2 linked regions of the Teredinibacter turnerae T7901 genome follow. The protein of the gene in region 2 interacts with the protein of the main gene of each other region in a pairwise test. Links are inferred from orthologs where the notes say so. Each region holds a gene or a part of one and is shown on either strand. Other genes may lie near its edges.

Evidence for each region. The genes of interacting proteins can lie anywhere in the genome.
Region 1: the proteins of secD (region 2) and pheT interact in binary tests that used the Escherichia coli proteins (3 or more experiments, as listed by UniProt). The link is inferred for Teredinibacter turnerae T7901 from one-to-one orthologs.

The regions. Positions count from the first base shown.
Region 1 is NC_012997.1:1,500,014-1,503,061, reverse strand. It holds pheT (phenylalanine--tRNA ligase subunit beta), read right to left. Parts: upstream 2,693-3,048; coding sequence 308-2,692; downstream 1-307. Other genes in the region: pheS (phenylalanine--tRNA ligase subunit alpha), read right to left, coding at 2,796-3,048; ihfA (integration host factor subunit alpha), read right to left, coding at 1-324; TERTU_RS06470 (MerR family transcriptional regulator), read right to left, coding at 1-17.
Region 2 is NC_012997.1:2,924,764-2,928,014, forward strand. The notes cover bases 170-3,134. They hold secD (protein translocase subunit SecD), read right to left. Parts: upstream 2,603-3,134; coding sequence 737-2,602; downstream 170-736. Other genes in these bases: secF (protein translocase subunit SecF), read right to left, coding at 170-710; tgt (tRNA guanosine(34) transglycosylase Tgt), read right to left, coding at 2,722-3,134. In the rest of the region: more of secF, read right to left, coding at 1-169; more of tgt, read right to left, coding at 3,135-3,251. UniProt on the Escherichia coli protein: Part of the Sec protein translocase complex. Interacts with the SecYEG preprotein conducting channel. SecDF uses the proton motive force (PMF) to complete protein translocation after the ATP-dependent function of SecA.

The DNA of each region.
Region 1 (3,048 bases), 1.4 Mb from region 2 along the record:
TTACTCGGTTCCAGCATACGCTTCGACTCGTGCCTTTAATTTTTGTCCTGGCCGAAATGTTACCACCCTTCGCGCGGTGATAGGGATCTCTTCCCCGGTTTTGGGATTTCTGCCCGGACGCTGTTTCTTGTCGCGTAAATCAAAGTTTCCGAAGCCGCTCAGCTTCACTTGCTCGTTGTTTTCGAGCGCGTTGCGAATCTCTTCGAAGAAGTACTCTACCAGTTCTTTGGCTTCACGCTTGTTGAAGCCAAGTTCCTCGTAGAGGTTTTCTGCCAAATCCGCTTTGGTTAACGATTCTTTTGAGCCATTATCGGAGGCTTGCATCGAATTCATCCCCCAGTTGCGCAACGATTGCGCTCACTGCACTGTTGATTTCTTCTTCATTAAGAGTGCGTGAAGGATGCTGAAAGGTCAAGCTAAAAGCAAGACTTTTTCTTTTAGGATCAATGCCTTCGCCGCTATAAACGTCAAAAACCTTTAACTTCTTCAAGCTTTCGCCAGCATTATTTCTGATGACAATTTCGAGCTGTGCACTGCTGACGCCCTTGTCGACAAGTACGGCCAAATCGCGGGTAACGCCCGGGAATTTAGACAATGGCTTAAACTCGGGCACGGTGCCTTCGGCGACAGCCTGTTGGTCCAGCTCGAACACGAATACTGGGCGTGCGATACTCAGCTGCTTCTGGACTGCCGGGTGAATGGCACCTAAATAGCCTACAATCTTGTCGTTCAAGACAACATCAGCACACTGACCAGGGTGCATGGCGGGGCGTGTGCTGGGTGCAAACTGGAACGCCTGGCCAGTAATCGCCAGCAGCGACTCCAGGTCCCCTTTCAGGTCGTAAAAATCCACTTCACCTTTGTCCGCGGACCAGGCCGCCTCGTAGCGCGGACCGTAGATTAAACCGGCAATACCCGGTACCTGGGTTAGCCCTGCTTCGGAAGGGACAAAACGCAGGCCTTTCTCGTATAGTCGCACGCGGCTTTGCTGGCGGTTGAGGTTGCGTACCAGGGTATCCACCAGACCGGGAACCAGCGAAGTGCGCATGGTGCTCATATCGGCAGAAATCGGGTTGAGCAATTCAACGGCTTCTCCACCTTCGAAGAGCTGGTGCAATTTCGGGTCGATAAAGCTATAGGTAATTGCTTCCTGATAACCACGCCCTATCAACTGGCGTGCGACACGGTCTTCGGGAATTTTCTGCTCGCGAATAAGCGGCAATTCCGCAGTAATACGCATCTGGGTGCTGGGCAGGTTGTTGTAGCCGTAGATACGCGCCAATTCCTCGAGCAGATCCTCTTCGATGCTGATGTCGAAGCGGTAAGTCGGTACGTTGAATTCCCACCCTGTTGCGGTGGTATCCCGCAGTTCCAAACCAAGGCGCGCGAGAATATCCAGCACTTCGTCGTCCGGAATAGCGAAGCCGAGACCCAGCTCAATGCGTTCGCGACGCAGGGTAACGCTGCGTGCAGCGGGCAATTCTGTTGGCAACTCCTGGCAAACAACAGGCCCTGCTTCACCGCCGACGATGTCGAGTAACAGCTGGGTCGCTCGCTCTAATGCGGCGACTGTGCCATTGAAGTCTACGCCGCGCTCAAAGCGGTGCGAGGAGTCGGTATGCAGGCCATAGGAGCGCGCGCGACCGGCAATGGCCAGCGGCGAGAAGAACGCACTTTCCAGGAATATATTGGTAGTAGTGGTAGTAACCGACGAGGGTTCGCCCCCCATAATACCGGCCATGGCCAGCGGGCCTGCGGCATCTGCGATCACCAGGGTGTCGCTGTTAAGTTTTACTTCCTGGCCGTCCAACAACGTCAGGCATTCATCCTGTTCGGCCATGCGCACGCGGATGCCGCCATTCAGTTTGTCCAGGTCGAACGCGTGCATCGGCTGACCCAGTTCGAGCAGGATGTAGTTGGTTACGTCCACAATGGCATCGATGGAGCGAATACCGCCGCGGCGAAGGCGTTCCTGCAGCCATTGCGGGCTCGGCGCACTCACATCAACACCCTTGATAACGCGCCCGGCGTAGCGGGCACAGGCATTGCCCGCCAGCAGCTCAACCGGGAAGGATTCCGCTGATTGTGGCGCTACTGGTGTAATCTCGGGGTAGCTCACCTCACATCGGTTCAATACGCCCACTTCGCGCGCAAGGCCCTTAAGGCTCAAGCAATCACTGCGGTTAGGGGTAAGGTCTACTTCAATAATGGTGTCGTTAAGACGGAGGTATTCGCGTAAATCGGTGCCTACTGGCGCGTCTAGGGCGAGTTCCATCAAGCCGGAATCATCGTCACCCACTTTCAGTTCAGTTTCTGCACACAGCATTCCCATGGATTCCACGCCGCGCAGCTTGGCCTTTTTAATTTTGAACGCTTTACCGTCGTCACCCGGTGGCAGCTGTGCGCCTACCAGGGCGAATGGAATTTTGATGCCCACGCGCGCGTTGGGGGCCCCGCAGACTACTTGCTTGATGCCGTCTGGCGCACCGGCAACTTTACATACGCGCAGTTTGTCCGCGTCCGGATGTTGCTCGGCTTCCAGAATTTCGCCGACGACCACCTGACTAAAGCTGCCGGCCACCGGTTCTACGCCGTCCACTTCCAGGCCAGCCATGGTGAGCTGTTCTACGAGTTGTTCTGTGTTAATGCTGGGGTTTACCCAGGTACGCAACCAGGATTCGCTGAATTTCATGTTTTTTTAGCTCTGTATTCTGTGGAAGCCGGACATTCCACACTGTATTAATTGTGTGCTCGCACGACCACGCGCGCGCATGCTTTCTGCTCTGACCGTTGGCTTAAAATTGCTTCAAAAAGTCGAGATCGTTCTCGAAGAACAGGCGCAAATCATTGACGCCGTAGCGAAGCATGGCGAGGCGCTCTACCCCCAGGCCGAACGCGAAGCCGGTATACACCTCTGGGTCCACGCCACTTGCACGCAGCACATTCGGGTGCACCATGCCGCAGCCACCAACTTCGAGCCAGCCGGTTTTGCTGGACGCCCACTGAATATCGAACTCAGCTGAAGGCTCCGTAAACGGGAAGAAGGAT
Region 2 (3,251 bases):
ATCAGCGTACGGTCAAGCGTTTGGGTTAGAGAAATATTCACCACTTCAATGGGTTCAGCCTTGCGTATTTTGCGAAAGTTTTCGCGAATACGGTCAGAGACAACGATGGTGTCGTTCAACGAGTAACCAATAACAGCAAGTACCGAGGCAAGCACCGTGAGATCGAAATCCAACTGAAACAAAGAAAACATGCCCAGCACAATCAAAACATCGTGAGCGAGGGCAACAACAGCACCTACCGAAAACTTAAACTGGAAGCGCAGTGCAACATAAGCCATAACTACGGCCAACGCGAACAACATACCCAGGGCGCCGTCGTTGGCAAACTCCTCACCAATTTGTGAGCCCACATATTCAATTCGCTTGAGCTGTGCAGGCTCTTCGCCCCCATACGCCTGAATCAGCTGGGTTGCAACTGAGTCGCCAATTTTTTCGCCATCACTTTGAATCCGAATAACAACGTCTTCATCGCTGCCAAAATTCGCTACCACTGCATTGGCATAACCCATTTCCCCCAGTTCATCGCGCACCTTACCCAGGTCGGCAGACTGCGGATAGTGCAACTCAATCAGTGTGCCACCGGTAAAATCTAAACCGAAAGCCAGGCCTTTAACCAGCAAGCTGCCAATAGAGATCAGCACCAGCGCAATCGAGAAAGCAGCCGCGAGCTTGCGCCGCCCCATAAAATTGATAACTTTATCTTCGTTCATTTTTTTGCTCCGATTCGACAGCGCTGTTAAATCCACAATTTATTGATTTTACGACCGCCGTAAATCAAGTTAATGATCGCCCGCGTCACCATAACGGCTGTGAACATGGAGGTCACAATACCGATGGCCAAAGTTACGGCGAAACCTTTCACCGAACCGGAGCCAATGGCATAAAGAATAATGGCCACAATAAACGTAGTGAGGTTGGCGTCGAGGATAGTCTCAAATGCACGCTCAAACCCCGCTTTAATGGCCGACTGCGCGGGCATGCCATCTCGAAGCTCCTCGCGAATCCGCGAGAAGATCAGCACGTTGGCGTCCACCGCCATACCCACCGTCAATACGATACCGGCAATACCCGGCAAGGTCAGGGTCGCACCGAAAATCGACATCACCGCCACTAACAGTACCAGGTTGGTTCCCAACGCAATATTCGCGGCAAGGCCAAAAACCCGGTAGTAGAACAACATAAATACCAATACCAGACCGAGACCAATCTGCACTGATTTAATGCCTAAGCCAATATTTTCCGCACCCAGCGATGGGCCGATGGTACGTTCTTCTACAAAGCCCATAGGTGCAGCCAGCGCACCGGCGCGTAATAACAGCGCCAATTCAGAGGCTTCCTGCGGATTATCCAAGCCGGTGATACGGAAGTTCCTGCCGAGCGCACTTTGCACGGTCGGGAAAGAGATAATGCCCGCTTCCGGCACTTGCTCGTAGCGGGTTTGCTCTTCGCCGTTCTCGTCTTTGTATTTGGTAGACTTGGTCTTGTACTCAATAAACAGTACCGCCATACGACGACCGACGTTATGACGTGTCGCGCGGTTAATTGCCGCTCCACCCTGCCCGTCCAGGGTAATGTTTACCTGCGGCTGGCTGGTATCCTGATCAAAACCCACCTGCGCATTGGTTACGCGCTCACCGGTAATAACTGCACGCTTTTCAACCGTGTTGTCGCCGAAACGGCGCTGACTCGCTTCATCACGCCAGGGGTAACTTTCCTTTTGACTGGAGAGTGTCGATTCATTGGCTTCCAGGCGGAATTCGAGGTTTGCAGTTTTACCAATAATCGATTTGGCGCGCGCCGTGTCTTGGATGCCCGGCAGCTCGACCACAATACGATTGCGGCCCTGACGTTGCACCAGTGGCTCAGCAACACCAATTTCGTTGACCCGGTTGCGCAAGGTGGTGAGGTTCTGGGTTACTGCGTAGTCTTCTTTTTCACGCACATAGGCATCGGAAAGACGAGCGCGAACAATGAACTTGCCGGACTCTTCGGCGCGTTCGTATTGCAGTTCGGGCACGTCTGAGCGCATAAACTCAGTCAGTTTCATGCGGTCAGCATCGCTGTCCGCAACGACGGTCAGCTGGTTGTCACGCAGGGTTACGCGTGCACCGTAAATACGCTCTGAGCGGATTTGCTTCTCCAGTTGCTCCTGAATGCTCTTATACTCTGCCGCCAGTACTTTGGGAGTATCTACTTCCAACAAGAAGTGCACACCGCCGGCCAAGTCCAAGCCCAGCTTCATTGGCCCCGCGCCCATTTCCAATAACCAGTCCGGGGTTGTCGGCGCAAGGTTCACCGCTACAACATAATCGCCGCCAAGCGCTTCTTGAATTTCCCGCTGAGCTTTCAATTGGTCGCTCTGTTGGCGCAAACGGATAAGACCGTTCAGATCGTCGTGTTCGACGCCAAAATAGGCAATATTGCCCTTGTCCAACACTGCAACAGCTTTATCCATCGCCTTTTGATCGATTTTCAAACTCGCAGACGACCCGGAAATCTGGACAGCGGGATCGGGTGCATAGATGTTGGGCAGCGCATAAATGAACCCGACACCAAGGATGACGAGTATCAAAAGGTATTTCCAAAGCGGATAGCGGTTCATGAGTCTTTCCAGGTGGTCCTGCGTAACAGGTGAAGGATTGTTATTCTCGATATTAAAAAAATGGCGCGATTATACCCGGGTTACCCCGAGCTATCAGCAAGATTGCGCCAGTGTGTGCATTATTCAAGTGATTGGCAGAATGCAGGCCGCGCTTTTGACTGTCGCGCGTAGAATTCGTTTACCCAATTTTTCAGATTGTGCGCTTCAATTGCGGCGCGGATTTCGCTCATAACAGTTTGGTAGTGACGAAGATTGTGAATAGTGTTGAGCTGAGCGCCCAATATTTCGCCGCATTTATCCAGATGATGCAAATAGGCGCGGCTAAAGTTACTGCAGGTGTAGCAATCACAGCTCGGGTCCAGCGGGCCAGTATCGTAGCGATGACACGCATTGCGAATTTTGATTACACCCTCGCGGGTAAATAAATGACCATTGCGTGCATTGCGGGTCGGCATCACACAATCAAACATATCGACACCGCGACAAACGCCTTCGACAATATCTTCTGGCTTGCCCACCCCCATCAAATAGCGCGGCTTGTCTACCGGCATCTGCGGGCCTAAATGGTTAAGCACGCGAATCATATCCTCTTTGGGCTCGCCGACACTCAAACCACCAATGGCATAGCCGTTAAAGCCGATCTCGGTCA